Regions from separate parts of the Kitasatospora viridis genome, predicted to be linked through region 2. Evidence: riboswitches for the same ligand, from Rfam matches in the RefSeq annotation. Region 2 holds a riboswitch; each other region holds the start of a gene.

Region 1 (5,483 bases), 2.1 Mb from region 2:
CCACCCGTGGTGCGGTGAAGGGACGGTGAAATCCGTTCCACCGAAGGGTGTGCGTCCACCGGAGGGAGTGGCGTAGCGATGTGATGTTCAGTAGGGTCCGGCGTCAAACCTATTTTTCCGGTCACTCATCCGATCGGGTGAGACCGGCAGAAGAAGGAGCGCTCCCTTGGCGTCCCACCGCCGTCCGAAGCAGCCGAGCCGTGCACGGGTCGCCGTGCTCACCGCCGCTGCGGCCACCGCGGTCGCCATCTCGTCGCAGACCGGCGCCTGGGCCGACCCCAAGCCCTCGCTCGACGACGTCAAGGCGCAGGTCGACGGCCTCAACCAGCAGGCCGAGGCGGCCTCGGAGCAGTACGACGGCGCCAAGGAGCGCGGCGACCAGCTCCGCCAGCAGGCCTCCCAGCTGCAGGACGAGGTGGCCCGCACCCAGCAGCAGGTGACGGACCTGCAGACCGGGCTCGGCTCGGTGGCCGCGGACCAGTACCGCAACGGCGGCATCGACCCCTCGGTGCAGCTGATGCTGAACTCCAACCCGCAGACCTACCTCGACGAGACCTCCAGCATGCAGGTCGCCACCGACACCGAGACCGACGCGCTCAAGTCGCTCACCGGTGAGCAGCGCAAGCTGGACCAGGAGAAGAAGGAAGCCGCGGACACCCTGGCCGAGCTGGACCGCTCGACCCAGGAGCTGAACCAGGCCAAGCAGGACGTGCAGACCAAGCTGGCCGCCGCGCAGAAGCTGCTCAACTCGCTGAGCGCCGCCGACCGGGCCCAGCTGGCCGCCCAGGACCGTGCCTCGCGCAGCGACGTGCGCCCGCCGCTCAACCTGCCGCCGGCCGCCGGCTACGCGGGCAACGCGGTGGCCGCCGCGCTCTCCCGGCTCGGCGACAGCTACGTCTGGGGCGCCACCGGCTCCACCACCTTCGACTGCTCGGGCCTGATGCAGTGGTCCTACTCGCAGGCCGGCGTCTCGCTGCCGCGCACCTCGCAGGAGCAGGCCACCGTCGGCACCGCGGTGCCGAGCCTGGCCCAGGCCCAGCCGGGCGACCTGGTGATCTACGGCGCCGACGCGCACCACGTGGGCATGTACATCGGCAACGGCCAGGTGGTGCACGCCCCGCACACCGGTGACGTGGTGCGGATCGCCCAGGCCACCTCGATCGGCCCGATCAACACCATCCGCCGGGTCTGACCCGCCGTCGCCGCCGCTGGCCGGTCCCGCCGCTGAGGGCCGGTCAGCTCGTCCGGCGCCCCGCCGTGTGAACCGCGCCACCCGTGCGTGGACGACCTGATCACCCGTCGGTGAGGGTCATATCACGCACGGTCAAAGTTGGACCTTTCTTCCGACAAAGATTTGAACAGATCACGGATCTGTCACTAGGGTCGGCACTCGGACCACCGCGATGGCGCTCACCCGACCCGGGTGGCAGTGGGGGTCACCGCCGAGTCTGGAAGGCAGCACGGACAGTTGACTGTCCGGGGGGAACCCCTGCGGGGGCGCTGCGGACCGGAGCCGGGGAACCACGTTCCTCCGGGGTGAATCGGCGCCAGGTCGGCCGTCAGGCCGTGAGGCGTCGTAGGGCAACTTCCAGCCCGAACCCGTCAGCTCACCCGGTAGGCGGTCTAGGGAAGAAGGATTCGTGGCGTCCCATCGTCGTCCCAAGCCCGTCGGCCGTACCCGCGCGTCGATCCTGACCGCCGCTGCCGCGACCGCCGTCGCCCTCTCCACCCAGACCAGCGCGCACGCCGACCCGGCGCCCACCCTGGACCAGGTGAAGACCCAGGTCGACGACCTGAACCAGAAGGCCGAGGCGGCCGACCAGGCCTACGTCGGCGCGCAGGAGAAGCAGCAGACGCTGCAGCAGCAGGCGAGCCAGCTGCAGGACCAGGTGGCCCGGCAGCAGGACCAGGTGACGAACCTGCAGAACGGCCTGGCCGGCATGGCCGCCGACCAGTACGCGAACGGCGGGATATCCCCGACCGTCCAGCTGATGCTCAACTCGCACCCGGACACCTTCCTGAACCAGGTCGGCTCCATCAACGAGCTGAACAGCACGCAGAGCGCCACCCTCAAGGACCTCCAGCAGGAACAGCGCAAGCTGGACCAGGACAAGACGGAGACCACCGCCAAGCTGGCCGAGCTGGACGCCACCACCACCCAGCTGAAGGCCACCAAGGACGACGCGCAGGCCAAGCTGAAGGCCGCTCAGGACCTGCTGAACTCGCTGACCGAGCAGCAGCGCCAGGCGATCGCCGCCCAGGAGGCGCAGGCCGCCGCCAAGGCCCAGGCCGCCGCCCAGCAGGCCGCCGCGCAGGCCCAGAGCGCCGCCTCGCAGCAGCAGGCCGCCTCCCGGGGCAGCGGGCGCACCGACCTCGGCTCGACCGGCACGCCGTCCACGATCTCCGCGGGCAACTCGCACGCCGCCGCCGCGATCGCCGCCGCCGTCTCCAAGCTCGGCTCGCCGTACGTCTACGGCGCCACCGGCCCGAGCACCTTCGACTGCTCCGGCCTGATGCAGTGGGCCTACGCGCAGGCCGGCGTCTCGCTGCCGCGCACCTCGCAGGAGCAGGCCTCGGCCGGCACCAACATCGGCACCGACATCTCCAAGGCCCAGCCCGGTGACCTGATCATCTTCTTCGCCGACGAGTCGCACGTCGGCATGTACGTCGGCGGCGGGCAGATCATCCACGCCCCGCACACCGGCGCGGTGGTCCGCTACGAGTCCGCCACGGTGATGCAGATCGCGGCCATCGTGCGCCCCTGACGCACCACCCGACGCACCGTCGCGCAGCGCCCGACGCACCGTCGCGCAGCGCCCGACGCATCGTCAAGGAACGGCCCGGCCCCCGACTGGGGAGCCGGGCCGTTCCCGTTCTGATGTCCGATTAGGGGTCAAATATTCGTATCGGTAGGGGTTTGGACTCGTCCGTCCCGACTCGCTAACGTCGGCGCTGACCGACCGCTCTTGGTCGGTCCAGCAGCCGATTGGAGCCGTCAGCCGATGGCGATGCCGCAACGCCCGGTACTCCCGGGCCGTACCTCCCAGCAGGGCCCCAGGCGGCTCGCCCGGGTGCTGGCGGTCACCGCCGCCGCGACCACCGCGCTGGCGATAACGGCCGGCACCCCGGCCCAGGCGGCGCCCGGCGGCCGACCCGACAAGAACGAGGTCAAGGCCCAGGTCGACCAGCTCTACACGGAGGCCGAGCAGGCCGGCGAGCGCTCCACCGCCGCCGAGGAGGACGCCAAGCGGCTGCAGACCGAGGCCACCTCGCTGCAGGGCGAGGTGGCCCGGCAGCAGGACGCGCTGAACACCATGCGCACCGGCCTGTCCGGCCTGGCCGCCGCCCAGTACCGGGCCGGCGGGATGGACCCCGCGGTCCAGCTGATGCTCTCCAGCGACCCCGACGGCTACCTGGCCCGGGCCCGCACCCTGGCCCAGCTCGGCGAGGAGCGGGCCGACTCGCTGCGGGCCGTCCAGCAGCAGCAGCGCCGGTTGGACCAGCGGCGGGCCGAGGCCACCGGCAAGCTGGCCGAGCTGGAGGCGGTGCGCACCGCGCTGGCCCGGAGCAAACAGGAGGTGCAAGCCAAACTCCGCGCCGCCCAGGCGCTGCTGAACACCCTGACCGCCGCCGAGCAGGCCCAGCTGGCCGCCCAGGACGCCCGGGAGGCCGAGCAGCGGGCCACCCGCGGCACCGACCGGGTCGACCTGGGCAGCCTGCCGCCCTCCTCGGACCGGGCCGCCGTCGCGGTGGCCGCCGCGCTGAGCAGGCTCGGCTCGCCGTACGTGTACGGAGCCACCGGACCCGGTACCTTCGACTGCTCCGGTCTGATGTACTGGAGCTGGCGGCAGGCGGGAGTGACCCTGCCGCGCACCTCGCAGGCGCAGGCGTTCGGGGGGCAGCGGATCAGCCTGGCGCAGGCTCGACCGGGAGACCTGGTGATCTTCTTCAACGACATGCACCACGTCGGCATGTACCTCGGCGGGGGCACGGTCATCCACGCCCCCTACCCGGGCGCCCGGGTGCGCTACGAGAGCGTCGCGGCGATGCCGGTCGCGGCGGTGGTGCGGCCCTGAGCGCGGACCCCCACGGCTGGGAGCGCTGGGCGGGGCTTCCCGTTGACGGACACCCCGGTACGGCGAGCCGCACCGGGGTGTCCCGGCGCACCGCCCTGCTCCTGGTGGCCGGGGCGCTGACCCAGCTCTCGCTGCCGCTCGCCACCGCCCCCGCGCCCACCGCCGGACCGGACGGCACCGGACCCACCGCCGACCGGCCGGCCGACGCGCTGGCCCGGCACGCCCAGGCGCTGCGCGACGGCCCGCTGGCCGCCCTGGAACTGGCCGAGCTGGCCTACCGCCCGCTCGGCCAGGACGCCACCGGACTCACCGCCGAGCTGAGCTACCGGCTGCGCGGCTACGACGACCACCCCGCACTGCTGCGCCGCCGGCTCACCCTGGCCGGCGGGGCGGTCACCGGCGAGACGGCCGCCCCGGGCAGCGCCGCCGCGCCCTGGGACCTCGGCCCGGTGCGGCCCGTCCGGGGCGTGCACTGCCTGGTGCTCGGACCGGCCGACCCGGCCGACGTGGCCGCGCTGGCCGCGGTCGGCGACCGCGCGGTGCCCGCCGTCGACGAGGTCTGGGGGAGCGCCTGGGCCGACCGGCTGGTGCTCCAGCTGCCCGCCACCGAGCCGCAGTTCGCCCAGCTGCTGGGCGTCGACCCGGGCGCCTACCAGGGCATAGCCGCCGTCACCAGCGCCGCGGCCGGGGCACCGGTGAACACCCCGGCGGACCGGGTGATGGTCAACCCGGACGCCTTCCGGCAGCTCAGCGCGATGGGCAAGCAGGTGGTGATCACCCACGAGAGCACCCACGTGGCGACCCGGGCGGACACCCACCCGTGGACCCCGCTCTGGCTCTCCGAGGGCGCGGCGGACTGGACCGGCTACCGGGGCACCGGCCGCACCGCCCGGCAGATCGCGCCGGAACTGGCCCAGGACGTGGCGGCCGGCAAGCTGCCCACCGCGCTGCCCGCCGACGCCGACTTCGCGGCCGGCTCGGACGGGATCGCCCAGGCCTACGAACTCGCCTGGCTGGCCTGCGACCTGATCGCCCAGCAGCACGGGCAGCAGGCGCTGGTGGACTTCTACCGGGCGGTCGGCGCGGCCGGCGCCGGGGCCGGCCGGGACCAGCAGCTGGACCGGGTGCTGCAGCGGCAGTTCGGCTACGGCCTGGCCCGGTTCACCGCCGACTGGATCGCCGAGGTGCGCAGCCGGTTGGAACCCACCGGGGCCTGAGCCCCGGGCGGGCACCCCGTCAGTCGTCCAGCAGGCTCTGCTCGTAGGCGATGCCCGGGCGGACCGGGTAGGACTGCGGCTCGGCGGCCGCCAGCACCTCGGTGTCCTCGGCCGGTTCGGGGCGCGGGCCCTGGGTGGACTGCCAGAGGCGGCGGCAGGACAGGATCGTGGTGGCCACCAGCAGCAGGTT
Region 2 (5,483 bases):
CCAGCGGCACCGCGTCCTCGCCGTCGGCGGTGAGCGTGACGGCGAGCCGGTAGACGGTGCGCGGGTCCTTCTCCGACTCGTCCAGGTAGAGCGCCACCTGGTCGGCGCAGTCCTCCCGGTCCCGGGGTTCGAAGGGCAGGTAGCGGGCGGCCAGCGGATCGCCGAAGATCGCGTGCAGCGCGTCGATGTCGCGCTCCACGTGGTGGAACTCACGGACGGTCAGCCGTGGCCCGGTCAGCAGGACGGGGTGCATGGCACGTACGGTAGTGCGCCGCGAACCGGTTACCGTACCGGTCATGGACGACGAGGACCTGCGGCTCACCCCCCGGCCGCACACCGCTGAGCTGCTGCGTTGGGCCGAGGAACAGGGTCTGGACCCGGTGCCCGAGGGGCCGCTGAACGCGGTCCTCACACTGCTCGAACTGGGTGACGCCCGGCTGCACGACGGCTTCCCGGAGCTCACCTCCCCCCTCCTCCAGGAACTGCTGTACGAAAGGATCCACCTCTACGTGCAGCCGGCGCCGGACCAGGACCCGCTGGCCTACGGCGCCGCCGTGCTGCTGCTGCTCGAACACCAGCGGGCGGCCAAGCGGCTCAACGCCAAGCGGCACGAGCGGCTGCGCGCGGAGGCCGAGTGGCAGGGCGAGCTGCTGGCCGGACTGCTGCGCCAGCCGCACCTGCTGACCTGGCCCCGGCTGTACGCGCTGCTGCTGCGCGGGGCCGGGGTGGACACCGCCGACCCCGCCGCGGTGCGGTCCTGGCTGGACGGCTACCGCGAGCTGGAGCCGCACGACCAGGTCGCGGTGCTGGCCGGGATCGAGGGGCTGGACCAGCCGGAGGGCACGGACGGCTGGACCGAGGGCGTGCTGCTCTCCATCGGCATGGCCACCGACGGCGCCCGGCTGCTGGTGGAGAACCGGCTGATGCAGCGCAGCTACCGCAACCTGGCCGGGCTGAACGCGCTCGGCCTGCCGATGCCGGCCGAGCTGTCCGGCGACTTCCCGCAGTTCGAGGCGGCGGTGCAGGCGGAGGCGCTGCGGCTGCTCGGCGAGTGGACCGTGCCCGGGCTGCCGGAGCTGCTGCTGACGGAGTACCAGGACCTCGCCCCGGAGCCGGGGGCCGCCGAGGTGGACCACTACATCGTCAAGCGCGGCCTGGTGGAGCTGCCGGACATCGGCGACTGGCCGGCCCCCGAGGAGGGGTGAACTCCTAGACCCCGCGGGACTGGAACCAGGCCGCCGCGTCGACCGGCGCGCCGCCGCCCGGACGGACCTCCAGGTGCAGCCGCGCCACGGTGGTGCCGCTGCCGGTGGCGCCGACCCGGCCGAGCGGCTCGCCCGGGGCGAGCTCGCCCGCCGTGGCGGTGATCGCGGACAGCTGGCAGTACCAGACCTCGGTGCCGTCGGGCAGGGTCTGGATCACCCGGTAGCCGTAGCGGCCGGACCAGCCGGCCGAGCTGACGGTGCCACCGGCCACGGCCCGCACCGGGGTGTTGACGGGGGCGGAGAAGTCGACGCCGGTGCGCAGCCCCTCCCACGGGGTGGCCACGGGCGGGTCGATCGGGCGGTCGGCGATCGGGAGCACGGTGCTGCCGGTCCCGGTCGGCTCGACGGCGGCCGGTTCGGCGGCGGCCTGCTCCACGGCGGACTGCTGCGCGGCGGCCTGCTCCACGGCCTGCTGGGCCGCGACGTGCTCGGCGGCGGCCTGCTGGGCGGCGCGCTTGGCGGCGGCCTCGTGCGCGGCCTCCAGCCGGGCGGCCTCGCGGGCCGCCTCCGCGCGGGCGGCCTGCTCGGCCTCCTGGCGCGCCGTCTCCTGCCGCACCGTCGGCTGCTGCGCCGTCTGCTGGGCCTCGGACTGGGCCGGTTCGGCCTGCTGCTGGATCCGGGCGGCCAGGGCCAGCCCCGGGTCGGTGTCCGGCGCGGTCACGGCGGGCGCCGGGGCGGCGGGTTCGGCGGCCGCTGCGGCGGCGGTCAGCCCGGTGGTGGCGCCGAGCGCGGCGGCCATCGCGGTGACGCCGAGCACCGGGGCGCTGGTGCGGGTCTGCTTGGGCATCCGACGGGGCGCGTCGGTGGGGTCGAGCACGGCGCCGCGGCCGGCCGGGGTGTGCGTCAACGCCACGGGTGGCGCTCCTTTCCTTCCCTCGCGCCTACCGGGTTAGCTGACGGGTTCGGAGCAGGAAGGTCTCCTACGGGCCGGTGAAGGCCCGATTCACCCCAAGGAACGTGGTTCCCCGGCTCCCCCGGCCTGCGTTCTCGCAGGCCGGCGGATTAGGCGACGCGCACGGTGCCGTCGGGGACGGCGTTGCCGACCGCGCTGCGTTATCAAACGTTAATCCCACGAGCCCCTGATTCCAAGCCACTCTCCCGAGGCGACTCCACTCTCACCCTGGGTGCCGACCTGAGTACGCGTACTCATGTGCCCGGAAGCGGAGTTGGCGATCCTTCAGGCATGACTTCATCGGTGCAGCCCCGGACCACCTCCGCCTACTACGTGCAGGCGATCCTCTCCTTCGCGCTGGCCGGCGGCGGCCTCGCGATCGGGATCGCCTACCTGCCGGTCAGCACCTGGACGCGGGCCTTCCTCGCGCTCGGGCTGCTCTACACCGTCACCTCCGCGTTCACCCTGGCCAAGGTGATCCGGGACAGACAGGAGGTGGGGGAGGTGGTGAACCGGGTCGACCAGGCCCGGCTGGAGAAGCTGCTGGCGGAGCACGATCCGTTCCGGGTTGACGGCTAAGGCTATTAGCCATAGCTTTGTGGGTGTCGGCAGGACGCCGACCAGCGCAGAGCCCCTCGGAGGCAGCCGTGAACAGCACCCTCGCTCCGCAGACCCGGTACCTGAAGCTCGCCGGCGGCACCCTCGCCTACGACGACACGGAGGGAGCCGGCACCCCGGTCCTGCTGCTGCCCGGGATGCTCGACTCCCGGGCCGCCTACCGCCACCTCGTCCCGCTGCTCACCGCCGCCGGCCACCGGGTGATCACCATGGACCTGCGCGGCTTCGGCGAGTCCTCGATCGCCTGGGACGACTACAGCCCGACCGCGCTGGCCGGCGACGCCCTGGCGCTCCTCGACCACCTGGGCGTCGAGCGGGCCGTGCTGGTCGGCAGCTCCTACACCGGCGCCACCGTGATCCGGGTCGCCGCCGACGCGCCCGAGCGGGTGGCCGGCATCGTGCTGCTGGACGCCTTCGCCGAGCAGCCGGCCGGTGCCTTCACCAAGGCGCTCGGCTGGGGCCTCGGCACGGCCCTGCTCGCCTTCCCCAAGGTCTGGGGCTACTACCTGAACAAGCTGGCCTACCCCGGCGGCCCCACCCCCGAGATCCGCGCCTACAACGCCGGCCTGGAGGCCGCGCTGCGCACCCCGGGCCGCAAGACCGCCACCCGCGGCTACGTCCGCGGCGACTCCGCCCCGATCGGCTGGAGCGCCGGGGTGCGCTGCCCGGCCCTGGTGGTGATGGGCAGCAAGGACCCCGACTTCCCCAAGCCGGAGGAGCTGGCGGACCGTCAGGCCGCCGCGCTGAACGCCCGCAAGGTGATGATCGACGGCGCCGGCCACTACCCCATGGCACAGGCCCCGCGGGCCACCGCCGACGCGCTGCTCCCGTTCCTCGCCGAGGTGGCCGCCTGATGCCCCGCGCCGGACTCACCCCCGACGTCGTGGTCGACCACGCGCTCGCGCTGATCGACGAGCAGGGGCCGGGCGAGCTGACCCTGGCGGCGGTGGCCGCCCGGGCCGGCGTGGCCGCCCCCTCGCTCTACAAGCACGTGCCCGGCGGCCTGGCCGGACTGCGCCGGCTGGTCGCGGTGCGGGTCACCGGCGACCTGGCCGACCAGTTGACCGGCGCGGTCGCCGGGCTGGACGGCGAGGACGCGGTGCAGGCCCTGCTGCGGGCCTACCACGCCTACGCGCTGGCCTTCCCGCGCCGGTACGCGGCCCTGCCGCAGGCCCCGTCGGCCGACGACGACGAGCGGCTGACCACCGAGGGCGGCCGGCTGGTCGGGACGATCTTCCAGGTGCTGGCCGGCTACGGGATCACCGACGCCGAGGCGGTGCACGCGGCCCGCACGGTGCGCAGCCTGGCGCACGGCTTCGCCTCGCTGGCCATCGGCGGCGCCTTCCAGCTCGGCGAGGACCTGGCGGTGACCCAGGAGCGGATGATCGGGCTGCTCACCGGCGGGCTGCGCGGCTGGCCCACGGCCGGCGGACCGGCCCGACGGGCGGAGTGAGCGGCCTGTCAGGGGGTAGCAACCGGGACGGGGTGGTTCATCGGGTTCAAATCATCCCCTGGTCTGATGGTCTGCGGATCGGACAGGACTAAAGTCCCACTCACCCTGAGGACCATTGGAGGGGCCATGACGCAGCCCAGCACCGCCGACGCCGTGATCCCGGCACCGCGCACCCGCCCGGTGCCCGCGCCGGCCGCCCCGGTGCTCCGCGCCGAGCCGGCCCCCGCGCAGCCCACCGGCTGGGCCGCCGTCCGCCGCGGGCTGGCGGTCGTCCGCGGCCTGCGCTCGCTCGCCACCGTGCCGGCCCGGCCGCAGCCGGGCTACGGCGAGGTGGACGGCCAGTAGGCCCGCGGCTGACGCCCCCTCAGCTGCCCGCCCCGCCCTGCCGGGACCTGCGCAGCTCCTCGTGCAGCACCCAGGGGTCCGCCACCGGGCCGAGGTGGCCGAGCTTGTCCGGGTTGACCACCAGCCGCACTCCCTGGACCTGACCGTCCAGCACCTCCAGCACCATGACGTTCAGCACCGCGCCCTCGCGGTCGCGGAAGATCGCGCCGGGCTGGCCGTTGACCGGCCGCGGCTCGCAGCTGACCCCGAGGGCCAGCAGCCCGGGGTACACGGCGGCGAGCAGTCGGGCCACCTTGTCCGCGCCCAGCACCGCCCTGGCCAGCTGCGGGGCCTTGCCGCCGCCGTCGCCGGCCAGCGAGACGTCGGCGGCGAGCAGTCCGCGCAGCCCGTCCAGGTCGCCCTCGCTGAGCGCCCGGAAGAACCGCGCGGCCAGTTCCGCCCGCTCCCTGCGGTCGGCCTCGAACCGGGTGCGCCCCTCGGCCATGTGCCGCCGGGCCCGCACCACCAGCTGGCGGCAGGCCGGCTCGGAGCGGCCCACCGCCCCGGCCACCTCGTCGAAGCCGAAGCCGAACACCTCGCGCAGCACGAAGGCCGCGCGCTCCAGCGGGCTGAGCCGCTCCAGCAGCAGCAGCGCCGCCATCGAGACCGAGTCGGCCAGCTCGGCCGCCCGCTCCGGGTCCTGGTACGGGTCGGCGAGCAGCGGCTCGGGGAACCACGGCCCGACGTACTCCTCGCGCCGCACCCGGGCCGAGCGCAGCACGTCGATCGAGAGCCGGGTCACCGCCGCCGACAGGTAGGCCTTCGCGGAGTCCGGCACGGTGGTCGAGGCGTCGTACCGCAGCCAGGTCTCCTGCACCGCGTCCTCGGCCTCCCCCACACTGCCCAGGATCCGGTAGGCGATCGAGAACAG
Region 3 (5,483 bases), 2.8 Mb from region 2:
CCCGGGGTGCTGGCACCGGACAGCACCGGCTGGTGGGCGGTCTGACATGGTTGCAATAGGCTCTGGGGTCGTGACTACCGCGCGACTCTCGGACATCGCCGCTCAGGCGGGGGTCAGCGAAGCGACCGTCAGCCGGGTGCTCAACGGCAAGGCGGGCGTCTCCGCGACCACCCGGCAGACCGTGCTGGCCGCCTTGGACGTGCTCGGTTACGAACGGCCGACCCGGCTGCGCCAGCGCAGCGCCGGGCTGATCGGCCTGATCACCCCGGAGCTGAGCAACCCGATCTTCCCGGCCCTGGCCCAGGTGATCGAGCAGGTGCTCAGCCGGCACGGCTACACCCCGGTGCTCTGCACCCAGACGCCGGGCGGATCCACCGAGGACGAGCTGGTCGAGATGCTGGTGGACCGCCAGGTCGCGGGCATCGTCTTCGTCTCCGGCCTGCACGCCGACACCACGGCCGACCACGACCGGTACGCCAAGCTGACCGGGCGCCAGGTGCCGTTCGTGCTGATCAACGGGTACAGCGAGCGGATCGCCGCGCCGTTCGTCTCGCCGGACGACCGGGCCGCCATGTGGATGGCGGTGCAGCACCTGGCCGAGCTGGGCCACGAGCGGATCGGCCTGGCGGTCGGCCAGCGCCGGTACGTGCCGGTGCAGCGCAAGATCGAGGGCTTCACCGCGGCGATACGGGCGGTGCTCGGCCGCACCGAGGCCGAGGCCGAGGAGTTGGTGCACTCCACCCTGTTCAGCGTGGAGGGCGGCCACTCGGCGGCGGGCGTGCTGCTGGACCGGGGCTGCACGGCGATCGTCTGCGGCAGCGACATGATGGCGCTCGGCGCGATCCGCGCGGTGCGCCAGCGCGGCCTGAGCGTGCCGGGCGACGTCTCGGTGGTCGGCTTCGACGACTCCCCGCTGATCGCCTTCACCGAGCCCCCGCTGACCACCATCCGCCAGCCGGTCGAGGCGATGGCCACCACCGCCGTGGACGCCCTGCTGGAGGAGATCAGCGGCGAGCCGGCCCAGCGCGCGGAGTTCATGTTCCAGCCCGAGCTGGTGATGCGCGGCTCCACCGGCGCGGCCCACCACCGCTGACCCACCACCGCTGACGCGACGACGACCGAACCCGCCGACGGCCCGACCCGGGCCGCCGGCGGGTTCGCGCGCGTTCAGCCCTCGGTGTGCGGGCGCTGCTCGCGGGTCAGCCGGGCGGAGTCGTCCGGGGTGCCGGTGCGGGCCTCGGTGCGGCGGCTGCGGGCCAGGTAGTCACGGACGATCAGTTCCACCGCGTCCTGCGGATTGGCGGCACCGCTGAGCATCATCACGTCGATGGCGAGGTCGGCGTCCAGGCTGACGGTCACCTTGGGCACGGCGGGCTCCCTCCGGTAGTGGAGATCCCAGCATGCCCGCCGGTGCGCCTGGCGGAAACCGCAGGGCCGCCCCCCGTGACGGGGAGCGGCCCTGCGGTGTCAAGACGGACTGGCGGTGGGTCAGACCCGGCCGGCGAAGTCCGGGGTGTAGTTGGAGATGGTCTCGAACTTCACGCCCGCGCTGGGGTTGGCGGCCTCGACGTACTGGCCGTTCCCGATGTAGATGCCGACGTGGTAGACGCCCGCGTCGGTGCCGTCGTTCGACCAGAACAGCAGGTCGCCCGGCTGCAGGCTGTCCAGCGACACCCGGGTGGTGACGGCGGCCTGGTCGGCCGCGACCCGCGGGATGGAGATGCCGGCCTGGGCCAGCGCGGCCTGGGTCAGGCCGGAGCAGTCCCAGCCGCCGTTGCTGCTGCCGCCCCAGACGTAGGCCTGGCCGACCTTGGACTCGGCGAAGTTGACGGCGGCGGCCATCGAGCCGGTGGCCTGGGCCGGAGCGGCGGTCTGCACGCTGGCGGTGCGGACCGGGGTGGCCGGCGCCTGTGCGGGGGCGGTGGAGTCGTCCGAGCTCTGCTGGACCGGCGCGGAGGCGACGGCCAGCACCAGCTGCTCGCCCGGGTAGATGACGTCCGGACCCTGGGTCAGCACCGACTTGTTGAGGTCGTAGAGCTTCTGCCAGCCGCCCTGCACGTCGTGCTTCTGGGCGATGGTGGAGAGCCAGTCGCCGGCGACCACGGTGTAGCTCTGGGCCTGCGCGGCGGGCTGCTGGGCGTTGTGGTGGCGGCCGTGGTGGTCGCCGCCCTGGCCGCCCGAGTTGCCCTGGGTGGACGGGGCGGACTGGGTGGACTGGTCGGACTGCGGGGCCTGGGCCGGGGCGGCCTGCTGGGCCGGGGCCGACTGGGCCGAGCCACCCGGGTTGACGTCGGCGGGGGCGCCGCCGGCGGTCAGGCCCGCCTCGATGGAGCAGACCGGCCAGGCACCGGGGCCCTGGTCGGCGAGCACCTTCTCGGCGACGGAGATCTGCTGGTCCTTGGTGGCCTGGTTGGCCTCGGGGGCGTACTGGGTGCCGCCGTAGGCGGCCCAGGTCGAGGAGGTGAACTGCAGTCCGCCGTAGAAGCCGTTGCCGGTGTTGATGGACCAGTCGTTGGTGCTCTCACAAGCGGCGACCTTGTCCCAGACCGAGACCGGCGCGGCAGAGGCGGTGGTGGCGGTGATGCACGGCAGGGCCAGGCCGAGGCCGAGCAGGCCGGTGGCGGCGATCGCGCGCTTGGCGGTGCGGGACGTACGGTTCGTGCCAGTAGTGGGCAGCATTGAGAAGCGTTCCTCTCCTACGCCTACGAGGTGAGCTGTCGGATTCGGGCTGGAGTTGCCCGGCCGCGCTGTGCGCGGCTTCACCCCTAGCCCCGGTCTCCCGGGGCGGCTTACCTGGTTCCCCCGCTCCTGCCCTGGTTGCGTTTTCGCACCGCCAGCAGCGCCGGTGGCAGGACTCGGCGTCCGGCTCGCTGGGTCCGTGTGACCACGAACGGGGAGCACGTTAGACAGAGATAAGTTCAATCCGCAAACAGCTGTGAGCAGCATCACACCGCCTTCACCGGCTCTTCAAGATCAAGGTGTGCTAGCAGCTGAGGGGGCGTCGGCTGGCGGATCGGCAATGTGCTTGGTGCGTACCGGAATTGCCGTCGTTTCAGACTGACTGCGCGTTCAAAATCCGGGCTCGCCCAGGGCTCGGCCGGCGCCCGCATTCCGGGATCCGGGCGGCTCGCGACACGCCGGGGTTACCGTTTCGAGACCATTCGTCAAACCGTCGACACATGTCCGTTTTGCACCTTCTGTCGGTCCATCAGCCCGTCCGCCGGCCTCGGGGCGCGCAAAAGCCGTGCGGCCCCGCTCCGGGTCGGAGCGGGGCCGCACGGTCAGTCGCAGCCGGCCAGGGGGTCTCAGGCCTCCTCGGCGGCCTCCAGGGCGCCCTGCGCGGCCGACGGTTCGGCCCCGGCCGAGGCGTGCGCGGCCGGCTCGCCGTCGAGCTCCTGGGTGCCCTCCTCGGCGCCGCCCTCCGGCAGCACCTGTGGCAGCACCGCCAGGTACGCCGAGGCGATCAGCTGACCCACCGTCGGGTACGCGCCGACCGGGGCCGCGCTCGGGCAGCCGGTGTCCTCGGAGGCGGTGAGCAGCAGCTCGGGGTCCACCTCGGGGCCGAGCACCAGCGGCGCCAGCGCGGGCTGCTGGGCACCGGTGGCCCGCAGGTGCTCCACCGCGGCGAGCACCGAGCCCGGCACGTCCAGCGCGGCGGCCACCACCGGCACCGCCAGTCGGGCCGCCAGCAGGACGCCGGTGATCCCGGCGGCCGCGACCGCCTCCTCGCCGCCGGCGGTGGTCAGCACCACGCCGTCGGCCGCGGTGGTGATGGCGAACAGCCGGGCCCGGTCGGCCCGGGCCAGTCCGGCCTCGGAGAGCCGCACGTGCACGGCCTCGGCCAGCAGCGGGTGCGGGCCGAGTGCGTCGGTGACCACCGCGCCGGCCTGCTCGCCCAGCTCGTGCAGCTGGTCCAGCAGCGGGTGCGGACCGGCGAGCAGCGGCAGCAGCACCGGCGTCGGCACCCCGGCCTCGGCGGCGCTGACCAGCAGCTCGGCCACGGTCGGGCCCATCTGGGCCGGGATCTCCATGTCAGGACCGGGCAGCCAGCCGGCCAGCAGCTCGATGCCGGGGTGATCGCCCCGGACCATCGACATCAGCTCCTCGGCCACCGCCACCGACTCGGGCGTCGCCGGGCCCGGCACGGCGAGGATCAGTGCGGGCGAACCCGCCGGGACCTCGGGCCGCTCGGGCCGACGGTGGCGCCCCCGTGCCCGGGAGCCTGGCGTGCGGACGGGCAGTGGTGCGCCCGGGATGGCTGCAGTGCTCATGGCGCAGCATCGTAGGACATACGCGCGATCCGGCCGCATCGGGCTGCCGGTCGGCCCCCCAGCTGCGCGGATTCCCGGGGCGCCCCCGGGCCCAGCGGCCCACCGTGGCACCGGATGTGACGGAGGGTGAGGGGATCGGTGCGGAACCGGGCGCCGTTCTGCGTCGTCAATGGTTGAACCAGTCAGTCTCGCGCGGACGTCAATCTCCACGCGGGGTGACGGATCAGCGTCTGACGCGTCCTCATCTGTCCGGTTATGCCCCATGTGATGTGCCGGGTTGGTGATGATTTGTCACGCTGAAAGCGACACCGTGCACGCGCAAAATCGCATGCCGATGCACGTGCATTAGCGTTATCATCACGACAAGTAAGGCATTCGCCCTGCCCGTACGAGCCGGAGGCGGCCGGCGGCCGGAGCGGTCGGGCGCCGAGCGCTATGAGCACTCCAGCTCTTGGGAGAATTCGATGCACCACACGTACAACGGCATGCCGGCAACCGACCTCGATGGCGTGGTCTGGCAGAAGAGCCGGCACAGCAACTCCAAGGGGAACTGCGTGGAGTTCGCCGCACTGCCGGGCGGCTCGGTCGCGATGCGCAACTCGCGCTTCCCGGACGGGCCGGCCCTGATCTACACCCGGGACGAGATCGAGGCGATGCTGCTGGGCGTCAAGGACGGCGAGTTCGACCACCTGGTCGCCTGATCGGCCGTCAGTCCGCCCGCTGCACCGGGTGGTTGTGCCGAGAGCCGTCATGGGGTGGCCCACCGTTCCCGTGGCGGCTCTTCTTCGTGCCCGGGTCCAGCGACCGGTCGCGCCCCGGCCCCGGAAAAGCGAAACGCCGCGCACTGGCGCGGCGTTCGGTGTTTCGGCTGGGCGGTGCGGAGCTGGGCTGGGTGGTGCGGAGCGGTGCCTCAGGCGGAGCGGCGGTGCCGGCCGACCGAGGAGTCCAGTCCGATGGACGACATGCCCGCCGGCGCCTCCTCGGCCTGGAAGAGCGCCCAGACCACCTTGCCGGTGCCGGAGGCCAGCGGGTGCCAGCCCCAGGACTTGCTGAAGGAGTCCACCAGGTGCAGGCCGCGGCCCGACTCGGCGACGAAGTCGGCCTCCCTGGTGACCGGCCCCTGGCTGCTCGGATCGCTGACCGCGCAGACCAGTTGGTTGCCCCGGTGGACCAGGCTGATCCGGATCGGCAGCCGTCCCTCGAACGGGCCGG

What was found. Region 2 has a riboswitch for cyclic di-AMP ahead of FHX73_RS11705 (M23 family metallopeptidase). Riboswitches for the same ligand answer to the same signal wherever they lie in the genome.
Region 1: another riboswitch for cyclic di-AMP. It lies ahead of FHX73_RS21290 (C40 family peptidase); the one in region 2 lies ahead of FHX73_RS11705 (M23 family metallopeptidase).
Region 3: another riboswitch for cyclic di-AMP. It lies ahead of FHX73_RS24575 (transglycosylase family protein); the one in region 2 lies ahead of FHX73_RS11705 (M23 family metallopeptidase).

Annotation. Positions count from the first base shown of each region.
Region 1 is NZ_VIWT01000001.1:4,717,854-4,723,336, forward strand. Features, by position in the region: gene FHX73_RS21285 (C40 family peptidase) at 167-1,192, shown strand; cyclic di-AMP (ydaO/yuaA leader) riboswitch at 1,489-1,636, shown strand; gene FHX73_RS21290 (C40 family peptidase) at 1,641-2,765, shown strand; gene FHX73_RS21295 (C40 family peptidase) at 3,003-4,076, shown strand; gene FHX73_RS21300 (hypothetical protein) at 4,154-5,293, shown strand; gene FHX73_RS21305 (glycosyltransferase 87 family protein) at 5,313-5,483, opposite strand, start outside.
Region 2 is NZ_VIWT01000001.1:2,647,157-2,652,639, forward strand. Features, by position in the region: gene FHX73_RS11695 (GNAT family N-acetyltransferase) at 1-253, opposite strand, end outside; gene FHX73_RS11700 (hypothetical protein) at 297-1,205, shown strand; gene FHX73_RS11705 (M23 family metallopeptidase) at 1,210-2,118, opposite strand; cyclic di-AMP (ydaO/yuaA leader) riboswitch at 2,129-2,284, opposite strand; gene FHX73_RS11710 (YiaA/YiaB family inner membrane protein) at 2,449-2,736, shown strand; gene FHX73_RS11715 (alpha/beta fold hydrolase) at 2,805-3,629, shown strand; gene FHX73_RS11720 (TetR/AcrR family transcriptional regulator) at 3,629-4,228, shown strand; gene FHX73_RS11725 (hypothetical protein) at 4,355-4,573, shown strand; gene FHX73_RS11730 (RNA polymerase sigma-70 factor) at 4,593-5,483, opposite strand, start outside.
Region 3 is NZ_VIWT01000001.1:5,481,184-5,486,666, forward strand. Features, by position in the region: gene FHX73_RS24560 (glycoside hydrolase family 13 protein) at 1-45, shown strand, start outside; gene FHX73_RS24565 (LacI family DNA-binding transcriptional regulator) at 71-1,093, shown strand; gene FHX73_RS24570 (hypothetical protein) at 1,168-1,368, opposite strand; gene FHX73_RS24575 (transglycosylase family protein) at 1,489-2,679, opposite strand; cyclic di-AMP (ydaO/yuaA leader) riboswitch at 2,685-2,832, opposite strand; gene FHX73_RS24580 (sirohydrochlorin chelatase) at 3,306-4,271, opposite strand; gene FHX73_RS24585 (DUF397 domain-containing protein) at 4,736-4,972, shown strand; gene FHX73_RS24590 (ATP-binding protein) at 5,182-5,483, opposite strand, start outside.